2 regions of the Arthrobacter sp. TJ-254 genome follow, and region 1 is predicted to be linked to the other one. Evidence: predicted binding sites of a transcription regulator. Region 1 holds the regulator's gene; the other holds the start of a gene.
What was found. The regulator HrcA, encoded in region 1, represses chaperone genes, less so after heat shock. The targets are predictions, from matches to a motif close to TTNGCACTCGNNNNNNNCGAGTGCNAA.
Positions count from the first base shown of each region.

Region 2: the regulator HrcA is predicted to act here: its motif matches at 3,387-3,413, upstream of groES (co-chaperone GroES).

Region 1 is NZ_JBZCNF010000001.1:747,322-754,650, reverse strand. Features, by position in the region: gene AC4D14_RS03600 (GerMN domain-containing protein) at 1-278, shown strand, start outside; gene AC4D14_RS03595 (16S rRNA (uracil(1498)-N(3))-methyltransferase) at 331-1,086, opposite strand; gene dnaJ (molecular chaperone DnaJ) at 1,089-2,216, opposite strand; gene hrcA (heat-inducible transcriptional repressor HrcA) at 2,302-3,315, opposite strand; gene AC4D14_RS03580 (DUF3097 family protein) at 3,475-4,326, shown strand; gene AC4D14_RS03575 (DUF4870 domain-containing protein) at 4,402-4,821, shown strand; gene AC4D14_RS03570 (hypothetical protein) at 4,867-5,445, opposite strand; gene AC4D14_RS03565 (hypothetical protein) at 5,672-6,109, shown strand; gene AC4D14_RS03560 (hypothetical protein) at 6,087-6,266, shown strand; gene hemW (radical SAM family heme chaperone HemW) at 6,366-7,329, opposite strand, start outside.
Region 2 is NZ_JBZCNF010000002.1:645,782-653,110, forward strand. Features, by position in the region: gene AC4D14_RS08165 (HAD family hydrolase) at 1-34, opposite strand, end outside; gene AC4D14_RS08170 (TetR/AcrR family transcriptional regulator) at 190-780, opposite strand; gene AC4D14_RS08175 (MFS transporter) at 881-2,089, shown strand; gene AC4D14_RS08180 (THUMP-like domain-containing protein) at 2,086-3,318, opposite strand; gene groES (co-chaperone GroES) at 3,555-3,851, shown strand; gene groL (chaperonin GroEL) at 3,924-5,537, shown strand; gene guaB (IMP dehydrogenase) at 5,696-7,261, shown strand.

The DNA of each region.
Region 1 (7,329 bases):
GCAGCGGCGTCTCCGATTCCTCGCTCCTCGCATGGCGGATCACCGCGGTAATCCCGCCTGGCGGCGAGGGTGCGGCATCAGCGGGGAGTGCCATGAACGCGGGAACGGTGAAGGAGGGAACCGTGGAACTCGACAGCGCGGCGGGCGTTCCCGGAACCTACGAGTTCACCGTCGCACTTCCGCCGGGGCACTACGAAATCAGCGTTTTCCGCACGGACGGCAGCGTTCCGGAGGGCGCCGAACAGTATGCCGACACGAAGCTTATCGAAATCAAGTGAGCTGACGCGCCGGGCCGGCCGGGTGCTTATCCGGCGCCGGCCGGGGGTCTGGTTACCACCGCTGCAGCAGGTGGTTCAGCAGTACCAGCGCCGCGGGGCCGGCAGAGGATGAGCGAAGGACGTACGGCCCAAGCTTCGCCGCTGCCGCCCCCGAGGCCTCAAAAGCGAGCATCTCCCGCTCGCTGATCCCTCCTTCGGGTCCAACCACCACGGCGGTTGTGCCCGGTTCACCGGGGCCGCTGCCCTCAAGAACCCGGGCCAGGCCGTCGGGGGCGTCTTCGTGAAGGACGAAGACCCGTTCGAACCCGGCAAGCCGGGACGGGAGCTGGGTCGACTCAAGGAGGGGATAAACCTCCGGAATCCACGCCCGCCGTGATTGTTTGGCGGCCGCGGTAACCACGGCCTCCCATTTCTGCCTGCCCTTGGCAGCCTTCTCCCCGCGCCAGCGCACGATACTCCGCTCAGCCTGCCACGGGACGACTGCGTCGACACCGAGTTCCGTGGCCGCTTCGACGGCCTGTTCGTCGCGGTCTCCCTTGGCCAGTGCCTGGATCAGCACCAGCCGGTGGCGGGGAGGCTCCTCCTGGGCGACGGCGGCGACGTCGATGGTCAGGGCGCCCTGGCTGCTGTCAGTAATTTCACCGCTGAGCCGAAACCCGGAACCGTCACTGATATCGATGCTCTCCCCCGGGCCGAGACGCCGGACCGTTGCAGCGTGCCGGGCTGCCTCTCCGCGCAGGACGAACACGCCGCCGGGCACTGCCGCACGGACCGCTTCGGGGTCGGCGAAAAACAGGGGCCGTGTCACTCCTACAGGTTCCCCAGCCGCTCCCGGAGGCGCGCGAAGACGCCCGAGCCGCTGCTCGCCAACTGGCCTTCGGCTGCTTCCTCGCCCCGCAGTTCGGCGAGCTTGCGCAGCAGTTCCTCCTGCGCGGCGTCGACATTGCGCGGGGTCTCCACGTTGAGGTGCACCCGGAGGTCGCCGCGCCCCTGGCCGCGCAGGTGGGTGACGCCAAGCCCGCGCAGGGTGATGATTTCCCCGGACTGGGTGCCTGCCTTGATCGCCAGTTCCTGGTCGCCGTCGAATGTGTCGAGGTTGACGGAGGTGCCGAGGGCGGCGGCCGTCATCGGCACGCTGAGGGTCACGTGCAGGTCGTCGCCGTCACGCAGGAAGGTGGAGTCGGTGTTGACCCGGATCTCGACGTAAAGGTCGCCCTGCGGTCCCCCGGCCGTTCCGGCTTCGCCCTGTCCGGACAGCTGGATGCGCGTTCCGGTCGAGACACCCGCGGGGATCTTGAGGGTGAGGGTGCGACGTGCACGGGTCCGCCCTTCGCCCTTGCACTCGTGGCAGGGGTGGGGAATAACAGTGCCGAAGCCCTGGCAGGTTCCGCAGGGCGCGCTGGTCATGACCTGGCCGAGGATTGAGCGCACGGCGCGCTGGACCTGGCCGGATCCGCCGCAGATGTCGCAGGTCCGGGGCGAGGTTCCCGGCTCGCAGCAGGTGCCGTCGCACGTCGAACAGACCTCTGCTGTGTCGACTTCAATCTTCTTGTTCGTGCCGAAGACGGCGTCCTTGAGGTCGATGCGCACGTTGATCAGCGCGTCCTGCCCGCGGCGGGTGCGTGAGGGCGGCCCGCTGGATCCTCCTCCGCCGAAGAAGGTCTCGAAGATGTCCTGGAAGGCGAAACCGGATCCCGAGTATCCGGAGCCGAAGCCGTTGTCGGTTCCGTTTTCGTTGCCGGTCGTGTCGTACACCCGGCGCTTCTGTGGGTCCGAGAGCACCTCGTAGGCGTGGCTCACGCGCTTGAACTGTTCCGACGCGTCGGGCCCGGAGTTCACATCCGGGTGGAGCTTGCGGGCGAGCTTCCGGTAGGCCTTCTTGATTTCCTCGCCGCTGGCTCCCTGCGAAACGCCAAGAACCTCATAGTGATTACTCACTCGTGCACATCTCTTCCTGCTGAATCAGCTGTCAAACGTTGTATTGCCCGGCCGTACCGCGCCGGGGTGCGCCGTGCCGCCGGCCTTACTCCGCGAGGACCCGGGAAAGGTACCGGGCAACCGCACGGACCGCGGCCATGGTGCTTGGGTAGTCCATCCGTGTGGGTCCGAGGATACCCAGCTTGGCGGTGGCGTCCGGCCCGTAGCCCGTGGCGATGACCGAGGCTTCCGACAGACCGCCGTAGGGGTTTTCACTTCCGATGCGCACGGACACGCCGCGGGCGTCGTGTTCCATCTCGGATAGCAGCCGCAGCATCACCACCTGTTCCTCGAGCGCTTCGAGGACCGGTCCAATGCTGAGGGGAAAGTCTACTGTGGACCGGGCAAGGTTGGCAGTACCGGCCATCACAATGCGGTCCTCCCGGCTGATGCCCGCGAGCTGTTCAAGCGTACGGATCAGCGCCGCTCCGGCCGTGTGCAGGTGCTGCGGCAGCGAAGCCGGCACCCCGGCGAGCTCCTGCGGGAGGGCGGAAAGCTTCGCCCCGGCAACCCCTGCGAGGATCCGCTGCTTGAGTTCGGCGAGGTCGGCCTCCGGCACCGGGGCGGGCAGCGGGACAACGCGTTGGTGCACCGTGCCATTGGTGGCGATGAGGACCACAAGAACCTGCTGGGGGGCGAGCAGCACGAGCTCGATGTGCCGCACCGCCGCGGAGCCGAGCCGCGGGAACTGGACAACGGCCACCTGGTTGGTGAGCTGGGCCAGCAGCCGGACCGTGCGGTCCATGACGTCGTCGAGGTCCTCGGCACCGGAGAGCAGCGTCTGGATGGCCCGTTTCTCCGCGGCGGAGAGTGGCTTGACCTCGGCGATCCGGTCGACGAAAGTCCGGTACCCCTTGTCAGTCGGGATCCGCCCCGAGCTCGTGTGGGGTGCCGTGATCAGCCCTTCCTCTTCGAGGACGGCCATGTCGTTGCGGATGGTTGCCGAGGAGACTCCGAGCCTGTGCCGGTCAACGAGGGCCTTTGAACCGACCGGCTCCCGGGAATGGACGTAGTCTTCAACGATCGCCTGCAGCACCTCAAGGCGTCGCGGTTCACTCATCTGGTTCACCTCCGTTGTTCCGTTTCGTGGGGGCGGTGCACGCTCAACGGTTAGCACTCGACACACCCAAGTGCTAAGTCTAGTACGTTCCGGGCGATTGTTAGCATTGAAAACCCGGTCACAGAGCGTGCGCCGGACCACACGGAAGCGAGATCAACGGTGGCCGACTACGCCTGGGGCGCACAGGACCTCTCCGCCCCGAAGCGCACCCAACTCCGCGACGTTCCGGCCGATCTCGGTCTTGTGCTCGAGGACATCCAGAGCGGATTCGTCGGGGCCGTGGTGCGGGTGGAGAAGTCCGGTGGCCTTCACGTCATGGTGCTTGAGGGCCGCCGCGAGAAGAAGCGCACCTTTCGGCTCGGCCACGGTTTCCTGCTCGACGGCGAACCGGTGCACGTTGTTGCGCCGCAGGCCAAGGTGGCCGCACCGGCTCGGACCGCCTCGGGGTCGGTCAAGGCTCCCGAGGCCCGGGCGCGCGTTGCACGGGCCAGCCGGATCTGGGTGGAGGGACAGCACGACGCCGAACTGGTGGAGAAGGTGTGGGGCGAGGACCTCCGCCATGAAGGGATCGTCGTCGAGCCGCTCCATGGAATCGACGACCTCGAAGGCGCGGTGCGCGCCTTTTCACCGGGGCCCCGGCGCCGCCTGGGCATCCTCGTTGACCACCTGCTTCCAGGCACCAAGGAATCCCGCATAGCGCAGCAGGCGATGGCGCTTCCCGGCGCCCGGGGACACGTGCTGATCGTGGGGCATCCGTATGTCGATGTCTGGCAGGCGGTGAAACCTGCTGCCGTCGGGCTTTCGGCCTGGCCCGTTGTGGCCCGCGGGCAGGACTGGAAAACAGGCATTCTGGCCGGCCTGGGCTGGCCCCACCACAACCAGGCGGCCGTGGCGCACGGCTGGAAGCGGATCCTCGGCAGCGTGAACACCTATGCAGATCTTGAGCCCTCGCTCCTTGGGAGGGTCGAGGAAGTCATTGACTTCCTCACCGCCGGTGAGGCGAATGCTTGATGCGGGCCCCGCGCAGCACCAAGTACCCTTAGAGGAAACGCTGGGGGAATCCGGCCACGCTGAAAAGGAATCTCGTTGTCTAACACCGCCGACAAGCACCAGGACTCCGGCTGGGAAGCAAACCGGTCCGCCTTCGAAGGCGCACCGGCCCAGGCCCTGCCGCTGACGGCGGCCGAAGACCGGCAGTTCGCGACGCTCGCCCACTTCGGCGGGATCCTCGGCTTCGTCCCCTCGCTGATCATCTACCTGATCTTCAAGGACCGCGGGCCGTTCACCGCCCAGGAGTCCAAGGAAGCACTCAACTTCACCCTGCCGCCGACGGTGCTGGCCCTCGCGGCGTGGCTGTTGTCGCTGCTGCCGGTCGTCGGCGGCGTATTCGCCGTCATCAACGCCCTGATCTGGGTTGCGATAGCGGTCTTCTCCGTCACAGCGGGCATCCAGGTCAACCGCGGCCGGCCCTACCGCTACGCCGTCAACCTCCGCCTTCTGCGCTGACACCGGCCGGGCCGCAACCCGGCCGGTGAGGCTGCTCAGCCGCAGCTAGAGACCCGCGGCGGTGATTTTGACGAGCGTCCACTGGCTGTGGCTTTCGGAGCTCGCAAGGACTCGGTACGAGCCGCCGGGGGCTTCCTCCGGAATCGCGATGGATGCGGTGAACTTCCCTGAAGGGTCGGCCACCATCCGGATGGTCTGGGTGATGACGTCGTCGCCCTCGCGGCCGAACATGACAGCGACTTCCTCGCCCGGCCGGTATCCGGAACCGGTGACGGTCCCGGTCTCGCCCGCCACCCACTGGCCGCCGAGCACCAGGTCGGCCGGTGCTTCTTCGGGGGTCTCCACTGGCTGCGGGTACTGAGCACCATCCCAGGTGAGTTCCGGCGGCGCCTCGCTCGGCGTAGGCGTTGCGGTGGGCGTCTCGACCGGCGCGGGCACGGTGGTTTCCACGATGGGGGCGTCGGGCGCCGCTTCGACGGGCGCAGCAGGCGTTTCCTCGGCCGGAGGCGTCTCCTCCCTCGGCGACGTGGTACGCAGCGGTTCCCGGTCTGCGGCCGGGGCAACGGAGCACCCGGTCAGCAGCAGGGCTGCAGCGGTGAGCGCCATCAGAGCGGAGTTCCTCAAGGTAATGCCTTTCGTCGTGCCGACAGCGGCCGCGGTAGGCCGCCCGTCATCAAGTATGGAGCCGGCCGCCCCCGAATCCGGGGAGGCCCGCCCCGCCGGGCGCATGGCGTCCCCTCCGGGACTGGACCATTGCTCCTTTCTACCAATCAGGGGCGGTCCGCGCCGTGCGACATGCGGGGCGGGGCACCCGGAGGATCCGGCCGCTTGCGGCGGTTAGGCTGGCAGGGTGCTCCAACGAACCACTGCCCCGCCGGATCCCGTGATGGTCGATATCGTTTCCGACGCCACTCCTTGGTGGGAGATCGTCGGCGCTTTTGGCCCGTTGGCCATCCTGCTGGCCGCGCTCGTGACGGGGGCCATCGCCTGGACGAACATCAAGCACCGCCGAGAGGCCGATCAGCGCTCGCAGTGGTGGGCGCGGGCCGAGTGGGCGCTTGATGCGTCGATGTCCGAGGACCCCCACCGCCAGGAGATCGGCCTTGGCGTCCTTGACCTTCTGGCGCAGAGCGATCTCGCCGGCGAGGAAGAGGTGGCGATCATCGAGGTGGCCTGGGCCGAACCGCTGGCGCCGGGGGTCGTGGACGGAAACGGCGGCATGGGGAACAATGGAAACACCGAGGAATCGATCGAGGAGGCTGGCAGTGAGCACAACAGCAAGCCGTAACGGCCAGGCCGGGCGCCGCCCCGCCGCGCCCGTTGTGCGCCAGGGTGACCACGAGCGGGTCCGGATCCGCGCCGCGCGCCTCCGGATGACCACGGATAAGAAGCTCGGAAAGCCCACCCCGGCCTGGGTGCAGCAACTGGCGAAAAAGCCGCTTTAATCTTGCCGCTTTGGAACTGCCGCCCCGACAGTGTCAGGGCGGCAGTCGTTTGTGCGTGTATTGGTGGCCTCCGCGCACGATCCCCTCCCGGGGTGCGGCTCAGTCCGGGAGGAGGCGGCGGACCACCGCGTCGGCGAGCAGTCGCCCGCTGCTGGTCAACCGCACCAGCCCCTGGAAAACGTCGCGCGCCTCGACAAGGCCTTCGGCGATCAGTCCCGCGACCGCACGCCGTCCGGCCGCATCGAGGCGGCTGATGGGCAGCCCCTCGCTGAGGCGCACCCGCAGCATCACGTCTTCAACGTACTTCTCCCGGGCGTCAAGGATCTCCCGGCCCTGTGCGGGTGACGCGCTGCCCTCCAGCGCAGCGGCGTAGGCGCGCGGATGCTTCACGTTCCACCAGCGCACTCCCCCGACATGGGAGTGCGCGCCCGGGCCCGCCCCCCACCAGTCATCGCCGCGCCAGTATGCAAGGTTGTGCCGGCACTCGTCGGCCGGCGTGCGCGCCCAGTTGCTGACCTCGTACCACTGCAGCCCGCCCCGGGTGAGCATCTCGTCGGCGATCGCATACTTCTCGGCGTGGTCATCGTCGTCGATGGGCGGAACCTGGCCGCGGCGGATACGGCCCGCCAGCTTGGTTCCGTCCTCGATGATCAGGGCGTAGGCCGAGATATGGTCGGGGTTGTAGGACAGGGCTGTCTCGAGCGAATACCGCCAGTCGTCAAGGGTTTCTCCCGGCGTCCCGTAGATGAGGTCGATGCTGACCTTCAACCCGGCCTGCCGCGCCCACTCCACGGCCTGGGGAACCCGGGCCGGCGTATGGGTCCGGTCAAGGACGGCCAGCACGTGCGGAACCGCCGACTGCATGCCGAAGGAAACGCGGGTGAACCCGCCGTCCGCAAGGGTCTGGAGCGACTCCTCGGTCACCGAGTCGGGGTTCGCCTCGGTTGTCACCTCGGCGCCCTCGACCAGCCCCCACCGCCGCACGGCGGCGGCGAGGATCGTGACGAGGTCGTCAGCCGGAAGCAGCGTGGGGGTCCCCCCGCCGAAGAAGACAGTGGAGAGA
Region 2 (7,329 bases), on a different contig from region 1:
CGCCGCGGCGGGGCGAGGATGGGTTGGGGTTCATGACGGCCACCTTGCTGATCGGGTTTTCACCCGAGTGTAGCGATCGCATCCCGCCGGTCTGCGGCGAATTCGTGGCTGGTCCTCACAGCAGACTTCCTGTACGGATCGGGAGATTGCCGGCCGGCAGGACCGGCGCACCGGCGCCGGCCGGTGCCTCTATCTCAACCCGCGGACCACAAGGTCGACGGCGGCGTCGCGCGCCTTTTCGTATTCGTCGTCGCCGATGCCGCACTTGCGCAGGTATTCGATGCCCTGCTGCACCGTCACAAGTGCAAGCGCCGTCTCGTCAGGGTCGAGGCCGGGGTCGATTTCCCCGGCGTCCTGGGCGCGGCGGATCTGCCGGCTGAACATCTCGCGGGTCGCCGCATGCGAGGTGACGGCGCAGCGCTTCACATCCTCGTCGCGGCCGCTCAGGGCGGTGGCGCTGTTGGAGAGCAGGCAGCCTTTGGCCGGCGGCCGGGCGGTGGCGTCCCCCTCGAAGACGACGGCGGAGAGCAGGGACTCCAGGGGTGCGTCTACGGACGAGAGGGCGGTTTCGAGCCTGGCTGCCTGGGAGGTTCCATAATCCTCGAGGATGCGCACGAACAGGTCGTGCTTGCTGCCGAACGCTCCGTAGAGGCTCTGCGCGCCCACGCCCGTGGCCTCGGTTAGGTCGGAGATCGAGGTTCCTTCATAGCCGGTGCTCCAGAAACGGTCCCGCGCTGCGGCGAGGACATTCCCTTCATCAAATTTGCGTGGTCGGGCCATGCGGGAATTCTAATCGTTCTTGAACGGTTGTTCAATATTTGACAAGCGGCAGCGCGGCCGACATATTTGAACGGACGTTCAAAAACTGAGGAGAGCTTCTATGAAGGCCAGCACAGCCACCGCGCCGGATCCGGTCGCACCGGCACCCCGCCCTGCCCGCACCAGATCGCCATGGTGGGGAGTGACGTCCCTGTCGGTGGTGCTCTTCGCGATTGTCACGAGCGAATTCCTGCCCGCGAGCCTGCTCTCACGCATGTCGGCGGACCTCCAGATCTCCGAAGGCCTGGCGGGCCAGGCCGTCACCGCCACCGCCGTCGCCGCAGCAATCACCGGTCCGATCGTTGCACTGGTCCTCCCGCGCCTCGACCGCAGGCTGGCCCTGATCGGGCTTGTCGCCCTGGCTACGCTCTCCAACCTCCTTGTTGCACTCGCTCCGTCCTTCGCGGTCCTGCTGACCGCACGGCTCCTGCTCGGCGTATCAGTCGGCGGATTCTGGGCCCTCGCCATCGCCGTCGTCGCAGCCCTGGTGAGCCGCGAGAAGATCGGCCGCGGCATGATGGTCGTGAATGTCGGCGTCTCCCTGGCGACGATCCTCGCCGTTCCCCTGGGCCTGGTCCTTGGAGAACTGTGGGGCTGGCGCACCCTGTTCCTCCTGGCGGCCGCGGCAAGCATCGCAGGCATGGTCCTGGCCGCCCTCTGGCTCCCGCCGGTGGCCCCGGAACCCTCCCCAGGGCGGGCCTTCCTGGCGACCCTGCGTTCACCGCTGGTGATTGTCGGGATGGCCGGCATGTTCCTCATCGCGGGCGGACACTTCGCCGGGTTCACCTACATCCGGCTGGCCGGTGACCTCGTCGCCGGGCTCAATGCCGAGGGCTTCGCCCTGGCGCTGGCCGCGTTCGGCATTGCCTCGTTCATCGGCAACCTCGCCAGCGGTCCTGCCGCAGACGGCGCCCTTCACCGTTCAGTCATCGTGATGGGGGTCGCGATCGGCGTGGCAACGATTCTGTGGGCCACCCTGGGCACCAGCACCCCGGTCGCCGTGGCGGCCATCGTGCTCTGGGGCCTTGGATTCGGCGCCATTCCCACCCTCATCCAGTCCTGGATGGCGCGGGCGCATCCGGAGAGCCTCGAATCGGTCTCAGGGGTGACGGTGGCTGCCTTCCAGCTGGCCATCGGCATCGGCGCGGCGGTGGGGGGAGTGCTCGTCAACACCTTCGACGTGCGTGCGGCCCTGATCGCGGGCGGGGCGGCGGCTTTGACCGGCGGCATCCTGCTCGGAGTGGTGCGCACCCGCAGGCTCCCGGCCTAGCTGGTTCCCCGGGGCGGTAGAGCCGGAACCGGCTCAACAACGATGGCCACCCGGTCCTCGCCGATCCGGGTGAGGACGAGGGTCGCCTTCCGGCGGGCCTTCCCGGAGCCCGCCAGCAGCTGGCGGCGCACCTCCTCCGGAGTGACCGAGGTGCCGCGCTTCTTGATGTCGAGGACGCCGATACCCTCGCTGCGCACCCACTGCTTGAGGGCCTTCACGTTGTAGGGTCGGATCTCGAGCACCCGATAGGCGCGCGCGAACGGGGTTTCGACAAGCCCGGGGGCGCAGACGTAGGCGATGTGCGGATCCAGGAGGTGCCCGCCCAGCTGCTCGGCGATGTCGGCCACGAGGCCGGCGCGGATGACCGCGCCGTCGGGCTCGTACAGGTAGCCCTCCGCCGCGCCGACCGGGGCGGCGGGTCCGGCGTCGAAATCGGCGTCGCTGGTCAGCTCGGCGGCCCCGTGGGCGCCGAGGACCAGGGCTGCGCGCCGTACGTTGGTCCTCCGCAGCGCGTTGAACCACAGGGCCACCTCGGTGACGTCTCCGTCAACGGAAACCCACTGCGCCTCGCAGTTCGCGGGAACTGCCTCGTGGGGAATCCCGGGCCCCAGCTTCACGCCGACCGCTGTGCCGCGGTCGGCAAGCTCCTCGACGAAGGACAGCGGCGGGGAGAAGGCCTCGGGATCGAAGATCCGGGTGGTCCCCGACGTCGAGGTGCTGCGGCGGGCGGGATCGAGCCACACGCCGTCATATTCGGTGATGTCGAATGCCGCCGCGTCGGCGTTGACCACCCGCGCGTTCGGGAACGGCAGCAGGTTCAGGGTCGCGGCGGCCGCCGTCGTCTCATCGAGTTCGACGGCGGTCACCTGGCGCTCGAGGGTCGCTAGGGCCATTGAGTCGGCCCCCAGGCCGCAGCCCAGGTCGGCGACCCGCTCAAGCCCGGCGTCAACGAAACGGGCGGCGTGGTGCGCCGCAACCTGGAGGCGCGTCGCCTGCTCAAGGCCGGCGGCGGTGAACACCATCCGGTCGGCGAACGGACCGAACTTCGCATAGGCCTTGGCGCGAAGCCGCGACTGGGTCAGGGCGGCGGAGATCAGGTCGGGGGAGTGGCCGGCCTTGCGCAGCTGTTCGCTGAGCTGCAGCGCGCCGGCCTCGGAGTACGGGCCAAGCGAGTTGAGCAGCTCCCACCCCTCGGGTGTCAGGAGGGGCAGGATGTTGTCGGAAGCCATGAACCAACCCTAGGCGAAGGATCGCCGGCTCCGGCGCGGTCCGCCCGCAACCGTAGATGACGACGCATCTGGCACTCGCCTTGACCGAGTGCTAACTGTTTGCATAAAGTCGGGGTTGGCACTCTCACTAGGAGGGTGCTAATTCCTGAGGGAAGCGCCAGCCGGCACCGCGACGACGGTCGGCGCCCCACCGAGGGCCCACATTCCATTAGTAACGAACGCAAAGGAGAGCCCGAGTGTCGGTCTCTATTAAGCCTCTTGAGGATCGTATTGTTGTCCGCCCACTGGAAGCCGAGCAGACAACTGCCTCCGGCCTGGTCATCCCGGATACCGCTAAGGAAAAGCCCCAGGAGGGCGAAGTTGTAGCAGTTGGACCGGGCCGTGTCGACGACAACGGCAACCGCGTTCCCGTCGATGTCGCTGAGGGCGACATCGTCATCTACTCGAAGTACGGCGGAACCGAAGTGAAGCACGGAGGCCAGGAATACCTGGTGCTCTCTGCCCGCGACGTCCTGGCGATCGTCGTTAAGTAGTTTTTCTCAAGGGAACCCCGGCCAGCACTGGCCGGGGTTTTCTCACTGCACAAGCCTGAAAGGAACAAAACCATGGCAAAGCAGTTGGAGTTCAACGATGCAGCCCGCCGCGCCCTCGAGGCCGGCGTCGACAAGCTTGCAAACACCGTCAAGGTGACCCTTGGCCCGCGCGGACGCAACGTCGTGCTGGACAAGAAGTGGGGCGCACCCACGATCACGAACGACGGCGTCACAATCGCCCGTGAGGTCGAACTCGACGATCCCTACGAGAACCTCGGCGCGCAGCTGGCCAAGGAAGTAGCGACAAAGACCAACGACGTCGCCGGCGACGGCACCACCACGGCCACCGTGCTCGCACAGGCCCTGGTCAAGGAAGGCCTGCGCAACGTTGCCGCAGGCGCCGCACCGGGCCAGCTCAAGCACGGCATCGAGGTGGCGGTTGAGGCCGTCGCCGCACGCCTGCTCGAGAACGCCCAGGAAGTTGTCGGCCACCAGACCGCCAACGTCGCCGCGATCTCCGCCCAGAGCACCGAGGTGGGCGACCTGCTCGCCGAGGCGTTCGACAAGGTCGGCAAGGACGGCGTCATCACCATCGAGGAATCCTCCTCGACGGTCACCGAGCTCGTCCTTACCGAGGGCATGCAGTTCGACAAGGGCTACCTTTCGCCGTACTTCGTGACCGACGCCGAGCGCCAGGAAGCCGTCCTCGAAGACGCGCTGATCCTGATCAACTCGGGCAAGATCTCCTCGCTCGCGGAATTCCTTCCCCTCCTGGAGAAGGCCCTGCAGGCCGGCAAGCCGCTGTTCATCATTGCCGAAGACATCGAAGGCGAAGCGCTGTCCACCCTCGTGGTGAACAAGATCCGCGGAACCCTCAACGCCGTCGCAGTGAAGGCCCCCGGCTTCGGCGACCGCCGCAAGGCAATGATGCAGGACATCGCCACCCTCACCGGTGCGCAGGTCGTCTCGCCCGACCTCGGCCTGAAGCTCGACCAGGTCGGCCTCGAGGTGCTGGGTTCGGCCCGCCGCATCACGGTCACCAAGGACGCGACAACCATCGTCGACGGCGCAGGCAGCGCCGCCGACGTCGCCGACCGCGTGGCGCAGATCCGCGCCGAGGTTGAGCGCACCGATTCCGACTGGGACCGCGAGAAGCTGCAGGAGCGGCTGGCGAAGCTTGCCGGCGGCGTTGGCGTCATCAAGGTCGGTGCCGCAACCGAGGTTGAGCTCAAGGAAAAGAAGCACCGCATCGAAGACGCCGTCTCAGCGACGCGCGCCGCACTCGATGAGGGAATCGTCGCAGGCGGCGGTTCGGCACTGGTCCACGCAGGCAAGGCCCTCGACACCGACAGCAGCGTCCTCGCCCTCGAGGGCGACGCCGCGACCGCCGTCGGCCTCGTGCGCCGCGCCCTGGCGCAGCCGCTGCGCTGGATCGCCGAGAACGCCGGACACGAAGGCTATGTCGTCGTCGCCAAGGTTTCGGAGCTCGACGACGGACACGGCTTCAACGCCGTCACCGGCGAGTACGAAAACCTGATCGACGCGGGCATCATCGACCCGGTCAAGGTCACGCGCTCGGCGCTGCGCAACGCAGCATCGATCGCCGCCCTGGTCCTGACGACGGAGACACTCGTCGTCGAGAAGCCTGCGGAGGACGACGAGGACGGCCACGGCCACAGCCACTAGTTCCCCGCTTTCGCACGATCACCGGCACCCCGGCCCCTTGTGGGCCGGGGTGCCGTTTCGTTACGGCGATTCTGCAGGGCCTTGGATTGATGACGGCCCGGAATAGGGTGCGGCCGTGAATGGTTTTAGAATTTAAGAGCCTGGCGGCGACGGAGCCCATGGCACCAGCCCCGGTGACCCCTGAAAGAGGACCTGTAGTGACCCATCTGTCTGAGCACAATGAGCCAAACGATCCCTTCGGATTCATCGGCCTCACCTACGACGACGTCCTGCTGCTGCCCGGCCACACCGACGTCATCCCCTCCGAGGCCGACACCTCCTCGCGCGTCTCGAAGCGGATCACCGTGAAGACGCCGCTGCTCTCGGCTGCCATGGACACCGTGACCGAAGCGCGCATGGCCGTGGCCATGGCCCGCCAGGGCGGACTCGGCGTGATCCACCGCAACCTCTCCATTGCCGACCAGGCCGAGCAGGTCGACCGGGTGAAGCGCAGCGAGTCGGGAATGATCACCAACCCGCTGACCATCGGCCCCGAGGCAACGCTCCAGCAGCTCGATGAGCTGTGCGGCCAGTACCGCGTCTCAGGGCTCCCCGTCGTCGATGAGTTCGGGCACCTCCTCGGCATCGTCACGAACCGCGACACCCGTTTCGTGCCCGAGAGTGAGTTCCCGCACCGCCTCGTGCGCGAGGTCATGACCAAGATGCCGCTGATCACCGGGCATGTGGGCATCAGCGGTGACGAGGCAATCGCGCTGCTTGGAACGAACAAGATTGAAAAGCTTCCCCTTGTCGACGACGAAGGGATCCTCCGCGGCCTGATCACGGTGAAGGACTTCACCAAGGCCGAGCAGTACCCCCTGTCCACCAAGGACGACGACGGCCGCCTCCGGGTTGGCGCCGCGATCGGTTTCTTCGGCGACGGCTGGGAGCGCGCTATGACGCTCGTCGACGCCGGTGTTGACGCCCTCTTCGTCGACACCGCCAACGGCCACAGTGCCGGCGTGCTCGAGATGGTTGCCCGGCTCAAGGCCGACAAGGCAGTGTCGCACGTCGACATCATCGCCGGACAGGCAGCGACCCGGGCCGGTGCCCAGGCGCTGATCGACGCCGGTGCCGACGGCATCAAGGTCGGCGTGGGCCCCGGCTCGATCTGCACCACCCGCGTCGTCGCCGGTGTGGGTGTTCCCCAGGTCACCGCGATCTACGAATCCGCCAAGGCGGCCATTCCCGCAGGTGTTCCCCTCATCGCCGACGGCGGCCTCCAGTACTCCGGCGACATCGGCAAGGCGCTCGTGGCCGGTGCCGACACGGTCATGCTCGGCTCGCTCCTTGCAGGTTCGGCCGAGGCACCCGGCGAGCTGATCTTCGTCAACGGCAAGCAGTACAAGACCTACCGCGGCATGGGCTCGCTCGGCGCCATGCAGACCCGCGGGAAGAACACCTCCTATTCCAAGGACCGCTACTTCCAGGCCGACGTCTCCGGTGACGACAAGCTCATCCCCGAAGGCGTCGAGGGCCGGGTCGCGTACCGCGGGCCGCTGGCCTCGGTGGCGTACCAGCTGGTCGGCGGTCTGCGCCAGACGATGTTCTACACCGGGGCGCGTTCCATTCCCGACCTCAAGGCGAAGGGCAAGTTCGTCCGCATTACCCCGGCCGGCCTGAAGGAATCCCACCCGCACGACATCCAGATGACCGTCGAGGCGCCCAACTACGGCTCCAAGTAGGGCAAGGGTAGGGCCGGCCGTCTCCGCCTGCGTCCCCGTCGAGTTTGCAGTTCACCACCGATTGACGC